3 regions of the Pseudomonas viridiflava genome follow, and region 2 is predicted to be linked to each of the others. Evidence: predicted binding sites of a transcription regulator. Region 2 holds the regulator's gene; each other region holds the start of a gene.
What was found. Region 2 encodes sigma-54, which starts transcription at its own class of promoters, with help from an activator protein. Its sites were predicted from a motif close to ANTGGCATNNANNTTGCTNT; they were not measured.
Positions count from the first base shown of each region.

Region 1: the regulator sigma-54 is predicted to act here: its motif matches at 2,270-2,289, upstream of flgB (flagellar basal body rod protein FlgB).
Region 3: the regulator sigma-54 is predicted to act here: its motif matches at 4,425-4,444, upstream of glnA (glutamate--ammonia ligase).

Region 1 covers NZ_LT855380.1:1,855,829-1,862,770, reverse strand. The annotation lists gene flgE (flagellar hook protein FlgE) at 1-652, opposite strand, end outside; gene CFBP1590_RS08825 (flagellar hook assembly protein FlgD) at 681-1,358, opposite strand; gene flgC (flagellar basal body rod protein FlgC) at 1,374-1,814, opposite strand; gene flgB (flagellar basal body rod protein FlgB) at 1,818-2,225, opposite strand; gene CFBP1590_RS28055 (hypothetical protein) at 2,536-3,906, shown strand; gene cheR (protein-glutamate O-methyltransferase CheR) at 3,983-4,810, opposite strand; gene CFBP1590_RS08795 (chemotaxis protein CheV) at 4,873-5,799, opposite strand; gene flgA (flagellar basal body P-ring formation chaperone FlgA) at 5,878-6,636, shown strand; gene flgM (flagellar biosynthesis anti-sigma factor FlgM) at 6,797-6,942, shown strand, end outside.
Region 2 covers NZ_LT855380.1:1,115,606-1,122,547, forward strand. The annotation lists gene rapZ (RNase adapter RapZ) at 1-332, opposite strand, end outside; gene ptsN (PTS IIA-like nitrogen regulatory protein PtsN) at 335-799, opposite strand; gene hpf (ribosome hibernation-promoting factor, HPF/YfiA family) at 812-1,120, opposite strand; gene CFBP1590_RS05365 (RNA polymerase factor sigma-54) at 1,195-2,688, opposite strand; gene lptB (LPS export ABC transporter ATP-binding protein) at 2,884-3,609, opposite strand; gene lptA (lipopolysaccharide transport periplasmic protein LptA) at 3,609-4,157, opposite strand; gene lptC (LPS export ABC transporter periplasmic protein LptC) at 4,144-4,716, opposite strand; gene CFBP1590_RS05385 (KdsC family phosphatase) at 4,726-5,265, opposite strand; gene CFBP1590_RS05390 (KpsF/GutQ family sugar-phosphate isomerase) at 5,266-6,240, opposite strand; gene CFBP1590_RS05395 (ATP-binding cassette domain-containing protein) at 6,566-6,942, shown strand, end outside.
Region 3 covers NZ_LT855380.1:5,561,793-5,568,734, forward strand. The annotation lists gene CFBP1590_RS24920 (YkgJ family cysteine cluster protein) at 119-574, shown strand; gene typA (translational GTPase TypA) at 792-2,612, opposite strand; gene thiI (tRNA uracil 4-sulfurtransferase ThiI) at 2,756-4,210, opposite strand; gene glnA (glutamate--ammonia ligase) at 4,545-5,951, shown strand; gene CFBP1590_RS24945 (chorismate mutase) at 6,136-6,693, shown strand; gene CFBP1590_RS24950 (DUF4124 domain-containing protein) at 6,763-6,942, shown strand, end outside.

The DNA.
Region 1 (6,942 bases), 740 kb from region 2:
AGTACATGGACCACGTGTTGGTGCCTGTCTTGACGAAGTACTGGTCCAGGGTGTGTGCATTACCCTGAGAGTCGTAAGTCGGCGTGCTGTACTTCATGTTGTAGCTTTTGGTATCTGTGGCATCGAAGGTCGACAGACTCGGCAATGGTGTCACCGAGTTCAGGTTGGCGACGTTGGTGATCGAACTGGTAGGCTTGGGCTCCAGGTTCGACGAATCAACGCGCAGATCGCTCAGTGCACCGGTGACGACGCTGCCATTGGCATCGACGTTGTAACCCTGCAGTTTCATGCCGCCGCTGTTGACGACAAAACCTTCCTTGTCGGTGTGGAACGCACCGGCACGGGTGTACAGCTTCTCGCCATTGTTGCTGAGCTGGAAGAAACCGTTGCCGTTGATGGCAAGGTCAAGGCTGTTGGCGGTGCCCGTGGTCAGGTTGCCCTGAGAGAACTGCTGGGAAACCGCTGCAGTGGAAACACCGCTGCCCACGTTGGTCTGGCCGGACGTACCGCGAATCGATTGCGCATACTGGTCGGCGAATTCCGCACGAGACGATTTGAAGCCGGTGGTCGCTACGTTGGCAATGTTGTTGCCGGTAACGTCAAGACTCTTGTTTGCAGCATAGAGCCCACTAAGACCGATATTGAAAGACATATTCCACTCCTGCGCCGTCTAGTCGGCTCTATATTCCGATCGTTTGAACTTTGGACAAGGCAACACTGCCGCTGGCCAGGTTGAGCTTTGTTTCAGCACCATTGACGCCCAGCGTGACGCTGTTGACGATCGCAGGCAGGTAAGTCGTGAACTGGGTGTTCTTGCCGTCAACCGAACCTGCAGCCGTGAAGCTGTAAGTACCGGCAGGTGCCACGGTGCCGTCGCTGGCCTTGCCATCCCAGGCAAAGCTGGTCGAACCGGCTGGCAGCGTGCCGAGGTCCACGGTATTGACCAGGTTCGACTGGGCGTCGTAAATCTTGACGCTCGTCACAGAGCTGGTCGCTGGCACTGCGATGGAGCCGACCATGCCCTTGGTGGTGTCAACCGCTGTGGAGCCGGCATTGATGATTACCGAGCGACCTACCAGCGACGACGCCTGGAGCGCCTGGGACGACTGGTAGCTGCCGGCAATCGAATCAACAGTAGAGGTCAGGTTCTGCAGGCTTTCCACACTGCTGAACTGAGCCAGCTGCGCCACAAACTCAGTGTTGTCCTGAGGATCCAGCGGGTTCTGGTTCTTCATCTGCGTGACCAGCAACTGCAGGAAGGAATCCTTGCCCAGCGTGCCCGTCGAATCAGTCTTCGTCGGCGTCGGGTTCTGAAGCGAGTTTACAAAACTCGTCGATACATTATTTTCAACGGCCATATCTTTCGCCTTCTATCACTGACCGAGGGTCAGAACCTTCTGCATCATGGATTTTGCGGTGTTCATGATTTCTGCGTTGGTCTGGAACGAACGACTGGCAGAAATCATGTCGGCCATTTCTTCCACGACATTGACGTTGGGGTAGTAGACATACCCGTTCTTGTCAGCCGAAGGATGATTGGGCTCGTAGCGCGCTTCGAGGTTGGAACTGTCTTCGATGATGCCGTTGACCTGAACGCCCTGCCCGGCTTCGCCCTGGTCCTGGAACAGCGACCCACCCGTGGACTGCTGACCCTGCATCACGGTGGCGAACACCGGATGACGGGCGCGGTAGGTGGCGTCAGCGCTCGAGGAAACGGTCTCGGCGTTGGCGATGTTACTGGCCGTGGTGTTCAGACGCGTGGTCTGGGCACTCATGGCGCTACCGGCAATGTTGAACACATTGGCTAGTGACATGAATTACTCTCCGCGAAGGGCTGCAACCAGCCCTTTGAATTTGCTGTTGAGCAAAGTGAAGCTGGCCTGGAAGCCCATGGCGTTCTCGGTGTAGCTGGCCTGCTCGACCTGGGAATCGACGGTGTTCTGGTCAAGCGATGGCTGCGACGGCGTGCGATACATCAGCGTGCCGTCCTGATTGCCCATGCCCTCGGCTTCGATGTGGCGACTGTTGGTCTTGTTCAGCGCAAAATGGCCGTTCTGGACCTTGTCGTTCTCGGCAGCCAGCACCGACGAAAAGTCGAGATCGCGCGCCTTGAAGTTCGGGGTATCAGCGTTGGAAATGTTGTTGGCCAACACCTCTGCACGCTGAGCCCGGAAATTGAGGGCCTTTTCGTGAATGCCTAGCGCTTTGTCGAAACTGATGCTCATGTCGGGAAACCTTTGCCGGTTGACCTGATTCTGTTGTCAGTGACAAAGCAATCGGCGTGCCACTTCTCAAAACGCAATGATTACGGGGCTTGCGGGCGGTGGCAAAGCGGCAATGCCAGAAAAGCGGCAAGGCATTTCCGCTGTAAAGAGGTAAAGCGGCAAGGTGGGTGCCGTTTTTTTGCCAGTATTCTGCTGGCAACCAGCGTCGGAGGACCACGCTCACGCAGGTCGCTTATGACTGCAGAGATCCGGCATACAGTCGATAGCTCTGGATGATCACAGGAATGATGTGCAAAGGGAGTTTCAAATCTTGGTCAACTCAGTCAGCACGAATAGCGCCTACGTACCGCCAGCCGCCAGCGCCACGAAAGCAGCATCGGCAAGCGCACCCACCAGCTCAAATGCAACTTCGTTTGCAACGGGCACCGCCGAAACGAACGCCGGGTTGTCTTCCCTTTCGCTTCAATTGAGCGAAAGCGCAACACGCGCAGCCTCCAGAGACTCAGCGTTAACCCGTCAGGAGCTGAGTGAAAAGGCAGCGCATCAGCTGAGCCAGATCGCAGGGCCTGGCTATGACGCAAACAAGGCCCGCAATAATGCAGAGGCTGTCGACAGTTACGATCCCGAACGACTGGCTCGCGCTGAGAAAGCGACTCGGTTTGTGAGCGGAGGTAGCGACAACCCCTTTGCAGGAATGCCCCGCAGCCAGCTTGCCCTGATCGCCTATGACGACAGCGACACCTTCACGGTGAACGAGAAGAGAGCAGCCTTCGAGGAGGACTTCCAGCAGGAATCACAGTGGCGGCAACAATTTGCAGCCAAAGCCATGGCCGAGTACAACGCAACCGGAAAACTCACCAACGCGTTTACCGAAGCACTCCAGCACTTCAAGGGCCTCCCGGCTATTGAACAGGCGCAATACCCGGAAGATTACGAAGCAAAATTACAAGGCTGGATCGACCTCGATTTCAATTACTGGACCCACACCGCCGAAGGCAAAGGCGGTGCTCAGCGCCTGTTCAGCCAGCTTCTGAAGCTGGATAAAAACCCGATCGACGAGAGCATTGCACGCGCTGATACCCGAGACAAAAGCCTCAGCCGCCAAGAGCTGAGCGAGAAAGCCCGTCAAGTGACGGAGCAACTGATAGGCCGCAGCTACGACGACAATAAAGCCAGGCACGATGCGGAAGTCCCCGACAGCATTGATCCTGATCGTCTGGAACGCGCCAAAGAGGCCACTCGTTTTACCAACGGCAGCGGCACAAACCCGTTCGCCGGCATGTCACGAGAGCAACTCTCCGTCATCGCGTATGACGAAGGTGGAGATTTCACCGTCAATGAGAAAAAAGCGGCGTGGCTTGAGTCCTACCATCAGGAAACAATCTGGCGGCAGAAAGTAGTGGCGCAAGGGAGTGCCGAATACAGTTCAACGGGCAAACTCACCCAGTTCTTCACCTCGGTGCTGGATCACTACAAAGCGCTGCCAGCCATTGAGCAGGCCACCTACGACGCCGGTTACGAGACCAGACTTCAGGCATTTATCGACCTGGATTTCAATTACTGGACCCACACCGCCGAAGGCAAAGGCGGGAGCGCTCAAAGCCTCCTGGAAAAATTCCTGAAGCTTGATGACACTGCGTTTGACCAGGACACACAGCCCACGAAACCTGTTCAACCTTAGCCAACTTATTTCCCATCCAATAAAAAAGAGACCCAAAGGTCTCTTTTTTATTTTCATTGAGTACAACCACTGCCAATCACTTGGCCTTGTAAATGATCCCCGGGCTGCACTGAACCATCTGGTAGTGATCCGGCAGGCCGTTGAGCGCTTCGGAAGCCCCCAGGAACAGGTAGCCACCCGGCTTGAGCGTGCCGTGGATGCGCAACAGGATGTCTTTTTTCACCTCAGCAGAGAAGTAGATCAGCACGTTGCGGCAGAACACGATGTCGAACTTGCCCAGCGCAGCGTAGCTGTCGAGCAGGTTGAAGGAGCGGAACTCCACGCGACTCTTGATCGGCGTCTTGACGACCCAGCGGCCCGGACTCTTGACGTCGAAAAAGCGCTGCAGGCGATCCGGCGACAGGCCGCGGCCGATGGCCAGGCTGTCGTACTCACCAGTCTTGCAGTTGTTGAGCATCGCACCCGACAGGTCGGTGGCAACGATTTGCGCGCCAGACTTGAGCTGGCCAGGGTTGGCGCGCTCGAATTCATCGATGGACATCGACAGCGAATACGGTTCCTGCCCCGACGAACAGGCCGCCGACCATATGCGCAGTCGCTGGCCGGGACTGGCCTTGATCTGCTCGGGAAGCACCTTGTTCTTCAAGACTTCGAAGGGGTAGGTATCGCGAAACCACAGGGTTTCGTTGGTCGTCATCGCATCGACCACCTGCTCGCGCAAGCCACTGCGCGGCTGGGTCTGAATGCGCTGGACCAATTCGCCAAGCGATTTGATGCTTTGCTGTTCCATCAGTTTGTTGAGACGGCTGGACACCAGGTACTGCTTGTTTTCCCCAAGCAGGATGCCACAGGCTTTTTCCAGAAATACCCGGAACTGATCAAAATCCAAATTACCCGTAGACAAGGTGCAGCCTCTCAAATCAGGTGAATCACCGGGGACGACGCCCCCGACTATTATTCCATTACTTATTCTGCTGCGTTGATACGCGCTACAACTCTGGCTGCCAGATCATCCGGCCGGAATTTCGCGAGGAAATCGTCGGCACCGACTTTCTTGACCATCGCCTGGTTGAACACCCCGGAAAGCGAGGTATGCAGGGTGATGTGCATTTTCTGCATGCGCGGATCGTTGCGGATCGCCGCGGTTAGGGTATAGCCGTCCATCTCCGGCATTTCAATGTCGGAGATCATCATCAAGAACTCTTCGTGAGGCTTCTTGCCCTCTTCGACCATCTTGCGCAGGTAGTCCAGCGCCTGACGACCGTCGTTCAGCGCAACCACCTCCACGCCGACCGTTTCCAGACAACGACTGACCTGCTTGCGCGCCACCGATGAGTCATCGACGGTCAGCACTCGCAGCGAGATTGCCTTGTGGTGAACCTCTTCATTAATGACGCCCACCGACACCTCTTCAGAGATCGGCGCTACCTCGGCGAGAATTTTCTCGACGTCGATAATCTCGACCAGCTGATTATCGACCCGTGTGACGGCGGTCAGGTAATGGTCGCGGCCGGTGCCTTTGGGTGGTGGATGAATCTCTTCCCAGTTCATGTTGACGATGCGCTCGACCGAGTGCACCAGAAAACCCTGAACCTTGGTGTTGTATTCCGTGATGATCACGAAGGAGTTGACCAGCGAGATCATGCCTGTCGAACCGGTTGCCATCGCCAGGTCCATGATCGGAATGGTGCCGCCGCGAATGCTCGCCACGCCCCGCACGATCGGACTCGATTTGGGCATGATGGTGAGTTTCGGGCATTGCAGCACTTCTTTAACCTTGAACACGTTGATGCCATAGAGCTGCTTGCCGTCGAGACGGAACAAGAGCAACTCCAGACGATTCTGACCCACCAGCTGCGTACGCTGGTTTACCGAATCCATTACACCTGCCATGCCGACCCCCTCTTACCAAAGCAACCGTTATCCACACACCAGACTGATAAGCGGCACGGGCTTTGCTTTTTATACGTCATGAACCCAAAGACGACAATTTCTCGACACTTGGCATTAGAAACCCGCAGGCTTCTGTGCGCAATCGGCATGCTGTGCCTTTTCAGCGTGACAAACCTGTGTCGCGCGGAGAATTTCACACTGCCTGAACAGCTTATCGGCGTTACCCAAGGGTTTCTTGAGTTCACAGTAGAAGACTATTTGGCAACCAACCAGATTGAGGGTCGTCATGACATCCAGGTCAAGCAGCTCGACCCGCGTATGCGCATGAATGCCTGCGACAAGGATTTGACAGCCGCACTGGAAAGCCCTCGCCCTGTCGGCCGGGTCACCGTGCGGGTTCGCTGCGAAGGCTCATCGCCCTGGACGGTGTTCGTGCCCGCCCAGGTGCAGCTGTTTCGTAACGTCGTGACCGTGACGCGCCCTCTTAAACGTGACGCCATCGTCACCGAAGATGACGTGGCAATGCGCGAGCGCGACGTCAGCAGTGTGGGGCTGGGTTTTATGTCTTCGCTGGATCAGGCGGTCGGGCAGAAGGTTGTCCGACCAATGGTCATCGATCAGGTGGTGACGCCCGTGGCGCTGGAGCAACCGCGCATGATTCACAAGGGTGATCAGGTAGTGATCATCGCCCGCAGTGGCTCGCTGGCGGTCCGCATGCCGGGCGAGGCCATGTCCGACGGCAGTTTCAACGAACAGATACGGGTGAAAAACCTCAATTCAAGCCGGGTAATCAAGGCGAACGTAACCGGTCCCGGACAGGTGGAAGTGGCCATGTGAACACATTGACGCTGGTATAGAAGACGCGTTTTTTCTAGACTGCGGTAACTTTCCGACGGTGAAAGCCTCTATTTGAGAAGCTTTATCACGACGAGCCTAAAGTTTTATCGGGGATGGCCGAAAAAAGGGCAAGCGTCCAAACACCCAGAGGTTTTTTATCATGGTCATAGACTTTAATAACCGTATCAACGGTGCGCAGTCCACACCCCGCGCCAATGCCATAAAAGAAGCAGGCAAGACCGAAGCAGCCACACCTGCCAGCAGCACTGCAGGCGTAAAAAGCACAGGGGAAACCGTTTCACTGAG
Region 2 (6,942 bases):
CTCAGCGGATGGCGGCGGCGGGTCTCGGAAAAGCGCTTGAGCAGGGTGGCTTCGTCGGCATCCAGATACAGCACATCGCACTGGATATTGCGCCCACGGACCTCGTCGAGCATGGCCGGGAAGCGGGTCAGGTGACTGGGCAGGTTGCGGGCATCGATGGAAACGGCCAACAGCGGTTCGGCCAGTTCGGTATTGATCAAGGCGCGTTCGGCGAGCTCCGGAAGCAATCCGGCAGGCAGGTTGTCGACGCAGTAGAAGCCGCTGTCTTCCAGTACATCGAGCGCCGTGCTTTTGCCCGAGCCGGAGCGGCCACTCACGATGATCATGCGCATGTTCAGTTGCCGTTCTGCACGTCTAGCACCACTTGATAGAGCGCTTCATTGGTCTTGGCGCTGCGCAGTCGTGTCCGGACATCCTTGGAGTCGAGCATGCTTGCGATCTGGCGCAGCAACTCCAGGTGTTTGTCTGTGGCGGCCTCTGGCACCAGCAGCACGAACAGCAGGTCGACAGGCGCGCCGTCGATGGCATCGAAGTCCACGGAATCGTTGAGATGAATGACGGCACTGACAGGTTCGCCACAGGTGGCAAGACGGCAGTGAGGGATGGCAATGCCATTGCCGAAACCGGTAGATCCCAGTTTTTCACGGGCAACGAGCGCTTTGAATACTGTTTCCCAATCAAGCCCCGGTACTTCGCGGCCGATCAGTCGGGCAATATGTTCGAGTACGCTTTTCTTGCTGCCGCCCGGCACGTTCACTTCGGAACGGCCGGGGGTCAGGATTTCTTCAAGTCGGATCATGTGTGGTGAGCGTCAGCGAGCGTTTGCACCCTTGAGGATGCTTTGCTGCTTTTCCTTATGCTTGAGCAATTGTCTGTCGAGCTTGTCAGTGAGCAGGTCGATGGCCGCGTACATGTCGTCATGTTCAGCATTGGCAACTACCTCTCCACCGTGGATATGCAGCGTGGCTTCGATCTTCTGTTTCAGCTTCTCGACCGCCATCGTGACCTGCACGTTTGTAATCTTGTCAAAATGCCCTTCGAGTTTCTTGAGCTTGAGCTCAACGTATTCACGAAGTGGCTTGGTCACTTCCAGTTGGTGTCCACTGATGTTGACTTGCATACAGCTTCTCCTTTGCCAGTGCATAAAGAGGCAGGCGTGGTGCCTGCCACTGGAACGCTGTGGCTCGGCCTGCATCACATCAGTCGCTTGCGCTCGCTGGAGGGTGCAATCCCAAGAGATTCGCGGTATTTGGCAACTGTGCGACGGGCTACTTGAATGCCTTGTGCCTCCAGTAAACCAGCGATCTTGCTATCACTCAACGGCTTTTTCTGATTTTCCGCCGCGACCAGTTTTTTGATGATCGCGCGAATTGCCGTGGATGAGCACTCGCCGCCTTCCGAGGTGCTGACATGGCTGGAGAAGAAGTATTTCAGCTCGTAAATGCCGCGTGGCGTGTGCATGAACTTCTGCGTGGTCACCCGGGAAATCGTTGATTCATGCATGCCCACCGCTTCGGCGATGTCGTGCAGTACCAGCGGCTTCATGGCCTCATCGCCGTACTCCAGAAAGCCGCGCTGATGCTCGACGATCTGGGTGGCGACCTTCATCAGCGTCTCGTTGCGGCTCTGCAGGCTCTTGATGAACCAGCGGGCTTCCTGCAACTGATTGCGCATGAAGGTGTTGTCGGCGCTGGTGTCTGCGCGGCGCACGAAGCCTGCATATTGCGGATTGACCCGCAGGCGCGGCACCGATTCCTGGTTCAGCTCCACCAGCCAGCGTTCGTTGTCCTTGCGCACGATGACATCGGGAATGACGTACTCGGCTTCGGTGGACTCGATCTGTGAACCAGGGCGCGGATTCAGACTCTGCACCAGTTCGATGACCTGACGAAGTTCGTCTTCCTTGATCTTCATGCGGCGCATGAGCTGGGCGTAGTCACGGCTGCCCAGCAGGTCGATGTAATCGGTGACCAGACGCTGCGCTTCGCTCAGCCAGGGCGTTTTTGCCGGCAGCTGACGCAGTTGCAGCAGCAGGCATTCGCTCAGGGTGCGAGCGCCGATACCGGCCGGTTCGAATTGCTGTATGCGGTGCAGAACGGCTTCGATCTCATCGAGTTCGATATCCAGCTCGGGATCGAAGGATTCGAGAATCTCTTCAAGGGTCTCGTCGAGATAACCCTGATTGTTGATGCAGTCGATCAGCGTGACGGCGACCAGGCGGTCCTTGTCGGACATCGGGGCGACGTTGAGCTGCCAGAGCAGATGGCTTTGCAGGCTTTCGCCAACGGATGTGCGGGTGGTGAAATCCCATTCATCATCGTCATTGCTGGGCAGGCTGCTGGCGCTGGTCTGGTAGATGTCTTCCCAGGCCGTGTCGACGGGCAGCTCATTGGGAATGCGTTCGTTCCATTCACCTTCTTCAAGGTTGTCTACGGTAGGTGCAGATTCCTGATAGGTCGGTTCCTGAACATCGGGGTTGGGCTTTTGTTCGATGTTGTCCGCCATCGGGTCGGAGTTGTCGAAGTCGTCGCCTTCCTCCTGGCGTTCCAGCATAGGGTTTGATTCCAGCGCCTCCTGGATCTCCTGCTGGAGGTCCAGTGTGGATAGCTGAAGTAAGCGGATCGCCTGTTGCAGCTGCGGTGTCATCGTCAGCTGCTGGCCCATTCTCAAGACTAGCGATGGTTTCATGGCAGGGGCTAAACACCTTATTCGCCGGCGCTCTCGCGCCATCCACTACAGGCGCCGAAACGCCAACTTAAGCAAATTATATGCCTGAAAGCAGAGCGTTTGCCTAGAGCGTTACTAGAAATAATACGTTGTCAACAAGCCGCACCGGTATTGGAGGCCTTGACAGGCCGGATGCGGCTTTTTCGAATGCGGCTTTTACAGGCGGAATTCGTGACCCAGATAGACTTCTTTAACCAGCTGGTTGGCCAGAATGGTTTGCGAGTCGCCTTCTGCGATCAATTGCCCGTCGTTGACGATATAGGCTGTTTCACAGATATCCAGCGTCTCGCGAACGTTGTGGTCCGTGATCAGCACGCCAATGCCCTTGGCCTTGAGGTGGTGAATGATCTGCTTGATGTCGCCGACTGAAATAGGGTCTACGCCCGCGAAGGGTTCGTCCAGAAGGATGAACTTTGGGGCTGTCGCCAGCGCGCGTGCGATCTCGACACGGCGACGTTCGCCACCCGAGAGGCTCATCCCGAGGTTGTCGCGAATGTGCGTGATGTGGAACTCCTGCAGGAGGCTTTCCAGTTCCTTGCGTCGCGCAGCGGCATCGAGTTCCTTGCGGGTCTCGAGGATCGCCATGATGTTGTCGGAGACCGACAGCTTGCGGAAGATCGAGGCTTCCTGCGGCAGGTAGCCGATACCTGCACGGGCGCGGCCGTGCATGGGCTGATGGCTGACGTCCAGATCATCGATCAGCACGCGGCCCTGATCGGCCTGTACCAGCCCGACAATCATGTAGAAGCAGGTGGTCTTGCCGGCGCCGTTGGGGCCCAGCAGACCGACAATCTGGCCGCTGTCGATGGAAATGCTCACATCGCGCACGACCTGACGGCTTTTGTAGCTTTTAGCCAGATGCTGGGCTTTAAGCGTCGCCATTACTGGGCCTTCTGCGGTTGATCGGTTTTCTTTTTAGGCTGAATGACCATGTCGATCCGTGGACGTGGCGTGGTCACTTTCGCGCCACCATTGGCACGGCCCGCACTGACGACCTGCCTGACCGTGTCATAGACGATCTTCTCGCCTTCGGACGTGTTGCCGTCGTTGACGACCTTGGCCTTGTCGATCAGGACGATACGGTCCTGAGCGGCGTAATACTGAATGGTGACGGCGTATGCCTGCACGATCGGCTTGTCCACCGACGGCTTCTGCTCGTAGTAGGCCAGGTTGCCGACAGACGTGAAGATATCCACTTCGCCCTGAGCGTTGCGTGTGATGGTCACGGTGTTGCCTGTGATCTTCATCGAACCCTGCGTGATGATGACGTTGCCCTTGTAGGTGGCCACGCCTTTCTTGTCATCAAGCTGCGCATCGTCGGACTGGATGTGGATTGGCTGATCACGGTCGGTTGGCAGGGACCAGGCGCTCGCGCTTCCCAGTGCTGCGCCCAGGCCGAGCAAAAAAGGAAGAGTTTTAACGAGCCTCATACTGTCCTCTGACGTTGGACAGCAGGTCCATCCTGCTGTCTTTCAAATATGCTTTCATTCCCTTGGCCGTAGTGACACCGCCCGCGGCGTCGATTCTAACGTCTTGGTCGGTCTGCGCATATTGCTTCTGTGGGAATACGGTCATGCGACTACTGGTGATGATAGTCGTACGTTGTTTTTCGTCAGTGCGCGCAACGCGAACCGAGTCGATCAATTCTACCTGTTCGCCTCCCGGGGAGACCTCGCCCTGTTTGCTCTGCACATGCCAGGGGAACTCGGTGCCGCGGTACATCTGCAGGTCGGGGGTGGTCAGCAGGGTCACGTCAGTGGCCTTGATGTGCTCGACCTTGTCAGCCGTCATTTCGTACTGAAGGCCACCGTCGGGCAGGTACTGATGGGTGTGCGTATTGACCGCATAGTAGTCAATGACGTTCTCGTCGACCGAGCTCACCGGCTGGTCCATGAAGCTTTCCGGGTTGATGTTCCAGTAGCCTACGGCACCGAACAGCAGTACCAGCACCCCGAAAAACACCAGCTTTCGAATTTTCTTGCTGAACATAAATGGCTTCTATAGATAGGCGGAGTGGGCCGCTTCAAGGTTGCCCTGCGCGCTCAGGATCAGTTCGCAGAATTCGCGTGCAGCACCTTCGCCACCGCGCGCCTGCGTAACGCCATGAGCGTGTTGGCGGACAAAGCCGGCCGCATTGGCAACCGCCATGCCCAGACCGACGCGTCGTATGACCGGCAAGTCTGGCAGATCATCGCCCAGATAGGCGACCTGTTCGTAACTCAGGTTCAATTCGGCCAGCAGTTGGTCCAGCACCACCAGCTTGTCTTCACGACCCTGATAAAGGTGTTCGATGCCGAGGTTTTTTGCCCGGCGCTCGACCACAGGTGTCTTTCTGCCGCTGATAATGGCAGTGGTCACTCCTGAGGCTATCAGCATTTTGATGCCTTGGCCGTCGAGTGTGTTGAATGTCTTGAATTCGCTGCCGTCTTCCAGGAAGTACAGCCGGCCATCGGTCAGTACGCCATCGACGTCGAAAATCGCCAGTTTGATGGTTTTGCCGCGTTGCATCAGTTCGCTGTTCGCTGCCTGAGTCTGCATTTACATCACTCCCGCGCGCAGTAGATCCTGCAGGTTGAACGCACCCGTCGGTCGGTCGTTCGCATCAACCACGATCAGCGCGCCGATCTTGTAGTCTTCCATGATTTTCAGGGCTTCGGCGGCCAGCATGTCTGCATGGGCCGTCTTGCCATGAACCGTCATGACTTCATCGATGGTTGTTTCACGGATGTCGACCGGGCGATCCAGTGTGCGACGCAGATCGCCGTCGGTGAATATTCCGGCCAGTGTGCCATCGGCTTCCAGAATTGCAGTCATGCCCAGGCCCTTGCGCGTCATTTCCAGCAGCGCATCGCGTAACAACGTGCCGCGTTGAACCACCGGCAGGGCGTCGCCGGAATGCATGACGTGTTCGACCTTGAGCAGCAGGCGTCGTCCCAGCGCACCTCCCGGATGGGAGAAGGCAAAGTCTTCGGCTGTGAAGCCCCGGGCTTCAAGCAGTGCAACGGCCAGCGCATCACCCATCACCAGCGTAGCGGTAGTCGATGAGGTTGGCGCCAGATTCAACGGGCAGGCTTCATGCTCGACCTGCACGTTCAGATTGACGTCTGCGGCCTTGGCCAGGGTCGACTCGGGGTTGCCGGTCAGGCTGATCATCCTGATGCCCAGTCGTTTGATCAGAGGCAGCAGGGTGACGATTTCGTTGGTAGTGCCAGAGTTGGACAGCGCAAGAATGATGTCGTCACGGGTGATCATGCCCATGTCGCCATGGCTCGCTTCGGCCGGATGAACGAAAAAGGACGTGGTGCCGGTGCTCGCCAGCGTCGCGGCGATCTTGTTGCCGATGTGTCCGGACTTGCCCATTCCGACCACGACGACACGTCCCTTGCTGGCCAGGATCATCTCGCACGCACGCACGAAATCGGCATCAAGACGGCCCAGCAAGCCTTCTACGGCTTCGATCTCGAGGCGGATGGTGCGCTGCGCGGATTGAATCAGGTCACTGGATTGGTTCATAACTTGAAATGGTCGGCCTGCTGAAAGGCGGCGATTATAGCGGTAATGTACGATTCCCTCACGTCTGATCGTCGTTGTGTTTTTTATAAACGAATTTCCTACGCTTTGGAGGGTCTGTAGCTGGGCGGTGCAGGTTGCACTGCAAACGGCGCTGCTGATGGGGCGCTTAATGGTTATCCGGTGAATATCTGAACCTACTGGTTCTCTTCTTGGGTGGCGTGTCGCTGCGATGGTATAGTCCGCCGCTCGTTCGGCCCGCCTGGACGGCTTGTCTCCCTTTGGGGGTTGGCGGCTGAGGAGGGAGGCTGTATCGCAAGGAGTTTAGATGAGTCCTGATAACGCTTACGCGGTCGAGTTGAAAGGGGTTTCCTTCAAACGCGGCACGCGCAGCATTTTCAATAATGTCGATATTCGTATTCCTCGGGGCAAAGTCACCGGGATCATGGGGCCTTCCGGCTGCGGCAAGACTACGTTGCTGCGCCTGATGGGCGCACAGCTGCGTCCGAGCGAAGGTCAGGTGTGGGTCAACGGCCAGAACCTGCCGGATCTGTCGCGCAGTGACCTGTTCGACGCCCGCAAGCAGATGGGCGTGCTGTTTCAGAGCGGCGCGCTGTTCACTGATCTGGACGTGTTCGAAAACGTGGCGTTCCCGTTGCGCGTTCACACCGAACTGCCGGAAGAGATGATCCGCGATATCGTACT
Region 3 (6,942 bases), 1.6 Mb from region 2:
CACGCTGTACGTACGCAGACCTGCACGACCGACAGTCGCCCCGACAATTTTTACTTACTCCAAAACCGTCGAGCCCGTTATGATCGCGCGCCCGATTCACCCGGAAGTCTGAATTCAAATGAAACCCACCTTGATCGCCGCCGCAGAACTCGATCGCATCGATACCTGGGCAAAGTACTCCAGCCACATGTGCGGAGGCTGCGTGTCCAGCTGCTGCACGCTGCCGGTCGAAGTGAAGATCAAGGACCTGATCCGTATCGGCATCGTCGATGATTTCGAACGTGGCGAGCCTGCGAAGAACATCGCCAAGCGGTTGCAGAAGGAAGGGATCGTCGAGCGCTACAACCAGAAGACCGAGATCTTCACCCTGCAGCGCATGAGCAACAACGACTGCCTGTACCTGGATCGCAAGAGCCGCCTGTGCACCATCTACGACAAGCGCCCGGATACGTGCCGCAACCATCCCAGGATTGGCCCACGTCCCGGCTACTGCGCCTACAAGCCCAAGGCTGTCGTGCGCCCGGAAAGTGGCTCACTGAGAAACGCCACCAGCGCGCCTGTCCCGAAGTTCTGAGCGACTGCCTGATGTGACACGGAGCGTCACGGGCTGCATGGTCACGATCATCTGTAACGCATGATCGTTCCTACGCTCCGCGTGGGAATGCATCCTGGGATGCTCCGCGTCCGCTCTCCCATGTGATGCACGGGGCAAGGCTTTCATAAAACCCACACAAACAAAAACGCCCCCGGCCTTTCGACCGGGGGCGTTTTCGTTCAGCGAGGGCTAAGTATCAAGCCTTGGCTTTCTTGGCAGCGCGGGTACGCTCGCCTTCGTCCAGGATCTTCTTGCGAAGACGGATCGACTTAGGCGTAACTTCGCACAGCTCGTCGTCCTGGATGAATTCCAGAGCCTGTTCCAGAGTGAAACGAACAGGTGGAACCAGAGCGATGGTTTCGTCTTTACCCGAAGCACGCATGTTGTCGAGCTTCTTGCCTTTGGTTGGGTTGACGCCCATGTCGGTGTCACGGCTGTTCAGACCAACGATCTGACCGTTGTAGATCTCTTGACCGTGCTCAACGAACAGCTTGCCACGCGCCTGGAGGGTTTCCAGGGAGTAGGTCAGCGCCTTGCCGGTTTCAACCGAGACCAGAACACCGTTCTGACGGCCGGACATCTGGCCGGACTTCATGGTGTCGTAACGATCGAAGATCGAGGTCAGGATGCCAGCACCGTTGGTCAGGGTCAGGAACTGGTTACGGAAACCGATCAGACCACGAGCAGGGATGTTGTATTCCAGACGCACACGGCCTTTGCCATCCGGCACCATGTTGGTCAGGTCGCCCTTACGCAGACCCATCTCTTCCATCACCTTGCCCTGGGATTCTTCCGGGGTGTCGATGGTGACGTTTTCGAACGGTTCCTGCTTGTTGCCGTCAACGACGCGGATGATCACTTCCGGACGACCAACGCCCATTTCGAAGCCTTCGCGACGCATGGTTTCGATCAGTACCGAGAGGTGCAGCTCACCACGGCCGGAAACCTTGAACTTGTCAGCCGAGTCGCCTTCTTCAACGCGCAGAGCAACGTTGTACAGCAGCTCCTTGTCCAGACGCTCCTTGATGTTACGGGAGGTCACGAACTTGCCTTCTTTACCGCAGAACGGCGAGTCGTTTACCTGGAAGGTCATGGAAACGGTTGGCTCGTCAACAGTCAGAGGCTTCATGGCCTCGACGTTGTCCGGCTGGCACAGGGTGTCGGAGATGAACAAGGAGTCCATACCGCTCACGCATACGATGTCGCCGGCAAACGCTTCTTCAACGTCGATACGGTGCAGACCGTGGTGACCCATCAGTTTCAGGATACGACCGTTACGCTTCTTGCCGTCAGCACCAATGGCGACGACCGGGGTGTTCGGCTTGACGCTACCACGAGCGATACGGCCAACACCGATGACGCCCAGGAAGCTGTTGTAGTCCAGTGCGGAGATCTGCATCTGGAACGGGCCGTCACGGTCAACCTTTGGAGCCGGTACGTTGTCGACGATCGACTGGTACAGCGGGGTCATGTCTTCAGCCATGTCGGTGTGGTCCAGACCGGCAATGCCGTTCAGGGCCGAGGCGTAGACGACTTTGAAGTCCAGCTGTTCTTCGGTGGCACCCAGGTTGTCGAACAGGTCGAAGATCTGGTCCAGAACCCAGTCCGGACGCGCGCCTGGACGGTCAACCTTGTTGATGACCACGATTGGACGCAGGCCGGCTTCGAAAGCCTTCTTGGTCACGAAACGGGTCTGCGGCATAGGGCCGTCCTGAGCATCGACCAGCAGCAGCACGGAGTCGACCATCGACATCACGCGCTCTACTTCACCACCGAAGTCGGCGTGGCCCGGGGTGTCCACGATGTTGATGTGGAAGCCGTTCCAGTTGATCGCGGTGTTCTTCGCGAGAATGGTAATACCGCGCTCTTTTTCCTGGTCGTTGGAGTCCATCACGCGCTCGTCGTTGAGCTCGTTGCGCTCCAGAGTGCCGGATTGACGCAGGAGTTTGTCTACCAGGGTGGTCTTACCATGGTCAACGTGGGCGATGATGGCGATGTTGCGTAGATTTTCGATCACTTGTGTATCTCGATCAGAGGATTCGGTCTGCTGACGGTTTAACGCCGGCGATTAACAGTTACTAGTCGGCAAAAGCCGTTACGGCTTGGCGACTGGTGTCGGGGGGCCGGTGACGCAAGCCACAGGCAAACAGCCCCGGGCACTTAGCTCGGTCGATAAACGCGCACATTGGCATGCCCCTCACTGAGCAAATGGTGAGCATGCAGGCGACTCATGACGCCTTTGTCGCAATACAACAGGTACTGGCGCGTGTTATCCAGTTCCTTGAAACGGCTGTTCAGTGCATAGAACGGCAGCGTTTGTACTTCTATGCCCGGCACCTGCAGCGGCTGGTCTTCCTGCGCATCCGGGTGACGGATGTCGATGACGACCTGACCGGCCAGCGCCTGGCTGACTTCTTCTATATCGACATTGCGGCTCAGATCGTCGATGACCCGATCGATCGAAACCAGCTTTGCGCGCTCGAGCGCCTGCTCGAGAATCGCCATGTCGAACTGTTTTTCTTCGTACTCAACGCGATTCCGCTTGGCGTTGGTCTTGGGGTTGACCGAGATCACCCCGCAATATTCAGGCATGTGTCGGGCGAAGTCGGCCGTACCGATCTCCGTCGCCTGATCCACGATGTCCTGCTTGTGGCTGGCCACCAGAGGCCGCAACACCAGCTTGTCGGTCGCCGAATCGATCAGCGACAGGTTGGGCAGCGTCTGGCTCGACACCTGTGAAATCGCCTCGCCCGTGACCAGCACATCGATTTCGAGACGATCAGCCACGGATGAAGCAGCGCGTAACATCATACGCTTCAAAACTACACCCATATGACTGTTATCGACTTTCTGCAGAATTTCTCCGAGAACTTCCTCGAAAGGCACGCTCACGAACAGCACTCGCTGGGAGCTGCCGTACTTCTTCCAGATGAAATGAGCGACTTCCATCACGCCCAGTTCGTGGGCACGACCGCCCAGATTGAAGAAGCAGAAGTGGGCCATAAGCCCGCGGCGCATGATCTGATAGGCCGCAACGGTCGAATCGAAACCGCCGGACATCAATACCAGGGTCTGCTCCAGCGCGCCGAGCGGATAACCGCCCAGGCCTTTATGCTGGTCATGAACGACAAACAACCGTTGGTCGCGAATTTCCATTCTGACCACCAGATCGGGCTTTTTCAGCTCGATTCCGGCCGCGCCGCACTGCTGACGCAACTGGCTGCCGACGTATTTCTCGACATCCATGGAGCTGAAATCGTGTCGTCCGGCACGCTTGCAACGCACGGCGAACATCTTGCCCGGCAGCAGGTCGGCGTAGTGCGCTTTGCACTTGGCAACGATGTCATCCATGTCGCCCAGCGGGTACTCGGCCACCTGCAGAAAGTTGGCGATGCCAGGCATGCAACTCAGGCGCTCGGTAATGCCCTGCAGCACTTTGGGGTCGGTCAGCCGGGTCTCCACCTCGAGGTTGTCCCATACGCCACCCACAACAATGTCCGCGTCCAGTTCCCGGAGCACGGTACGAATGTTCTTGCCCAGCTGCCGGATGAACTTCTTGCGAACCGGCGGGCTTTTGATGGTGATTTCTGGGAAAACTTTAACGATTAGTTTCATGGAAACGGTGCGTGAGGTGCCGACCAAAAAAGGGGGGCGCGGATTATAGCGGAAATTGCTCACGGTTTAACCAGTTATCGTACGGCCAATCATCTACGCACCAAAAAGGGTCGGCGCTTCAATTGCCAGCGCCATAAAGGTGCGTGATTTTTCCGAGAATCCTCATTTGACGCCCTGAAAGCCTCGGATTGAGGCAAAAAACCCAACACGGGGCACTGGCATGCAAATTGCTCCCTTGTGAGGCAGGTTGCCTTGGCAGAGTATTCGCGCCGGCATCACCCAAATTCAAGGGGCCCAAAACTATAAGGCGGTCCCTAGCCACCCGGAGGACACCATGTCGAAGTCGGTTCAACTCATCAAAGATCATGACGTTAAGTGGATTGATCTGCGCTTCACAGACACCAAGGGCAAGCAGCAGCACGTCACGATGCCTGCGCGCGATGCGCTGGAAGACGACTTCTTTGAAGTCGGCAAAATGTTCGACGGTTCCTCCATCGCTGGCTGGAAAGGCATCGAAGCCTCCGACATGATCCTGCTGCCGGACGACGAAACTGCCGTTCTCGATCCGTTCACCGAAGAGCCGACCATCATTCTGGTCTGCGACATCATCGAACCTTCGACCATGCAGGGCTACGATCGCGACCCACGCGCCATCGCCCACCGTGCCGAGGAATATCTGAAGTCCACCGGTATCGGTGACACCGTATTCGTAGGTCCTGAGCCAGAGTTCTTCGTCTTCGACGAAGTGAAGTTCAAGTCCGACATCTCCGGCTCCATGTTCAAGATCTTCTCCGAACAGGCTTCCTGGATGACCGACGGCGACATCGACGGCGGCAACAAGGGCCACCGTCCTGGCGTCAAGGGTGGCTACTTCCCGGTTCCACCGGTCGACCACGACCACGAAATCCGTACCGCAATGTGCAACGCCCTGGAAGAAATGGGCCAGATCGTGGAAGTACACCACCACGAAGTTGCCACTGCCGGCCAGAACGAAATCGGCGTGAAATTCAACACGCTGGTCAAGAAGGCTGACGAAGTTCAGACCCTCAAATACTGCGTACACAACGTTGCCGATGCCTACGGCCGTACCGCTACCTTCATGCCGAAGCCTCTTTATGGCGACAACGGTTCGGGTATGCACGTGCACATGTCCATCTCCAAAGATGGCAAGAACACCTTCGCAGGCGAAGGCTATGCCGGTCTGTCCGACACTGCCCTGTTCTTCATCGGCGGTATCATCAAGCACGGCAAGGCACTGAACGGCTTCACCAACCCGTCGACCAACTCGTACAAGCGTCTGGTCCCAGGTTTCGAAGCACCGGTCATGCTGGCCTACTCGGCACGTAACCGCTCCGCGTCCATCCGTATTCCTTACGTCTCCAGCCCACGCGGCCGTCGTATCGAAGCACGCTTCCCGGATCCGGCAGCCAACCCGTACCTGGCGTTCGCTGCACTGTTGATGGCTGGCCTGGACGGCATCCAGAACAAGATCCACCCTGGCGACGCAGCTGACAAGAACCTGTATGACCTGCCGCCTGAAGAGGCCAAAGAGATTCCACAGGTTTGCGGCAGCCTGAAAGAAGCCCTGGAAGAACTGGACAAGGGCCGTGCGTTCCTGACCAAGGGCGGCGTATTCAGCGACGACTTCATCGATGCCTACATCGAGCTGAAAAGCGAAGAAGAAATCAAGGTCCGCACCTTCGTACACCCACTGGAATACGAGCTGTACTACAGCTGCTGATCCAGTCGCACCAACGTTGATGGCCTGACGTTGATGGCGTAACAAAAGACCTCCTTCGGGAGGTCTTTTTGTTTGCGCAATATCAATTGTCGGACAATTCATGAATCTTTATTCACTCGAAGGCACTGGCCCCGAACCGCGACGTGGCGTTAACTCTTCATCCTTTCCCACGATGGAGCGCCCCATGCGCATGCTTCTCGCCAGTTCGTTACTGACCCTGACCTGTCTGTCCTCAGGCTTTATCTTCGCCGCCGAGCAGAAACCTTCCGCCCTTGAACCTTTGCTGCAGGCCATCAGCGAGCGCCTGACGATTGCCGATCAGGTGGCTCTCAGCAAATGGGACAGTGGCAAGGCCGTCGAAGACCCGCCCCGCGAGCAACAGGTGATTACCGCTGCCCAGGCGCGTGCCGCCGAGTTCAAGTTGAACCCGGAGGATGTCCAGCGGCTGTTCCGTGCCCAGATTGAAGCCAACAAGCGTGTGCAGAACGCCCTGCTTGCCCAATGGCACGCGGCAGGCAAGGCGCCCGACACCGTACGTCTGAGCCTGGTCGACGACATCCGTCCGAAACTGGATCGCCTGCAGACTGAATTGTTGAAGGCCTACGCGGACTTCCAGCCGGTGCGCATGTCGAGCGATTGCCAGACGCTGCTGGACGCCGCACTCAAGCGCCACCTGAGCGACCCAATCCATGATCAGGCGCTGGTGCTGGCCACTGCGGATCTGTGCGCACCAAAACTGTAAGCCTGTCTGCACGACACAGGGCGAAGTGTTCTATGCTGGTGACCTTTGCCCTTCGCTGTCGAGCCCCCCATGCGTCAAAGCCTCATCTGCCTGTTCCTATTGATCAGCCTGCCTGCCGTAGCGCAGATCTATAAGTACACCGACGCGAATGGCAATACGGCGTTCAGTAATGAGCCACCCAATGGCGTCAAGACCGAAGTCGTCGAACTGCCGCCGCTCAACAGCGTGGAATCCCGTCCCTCCCGACCG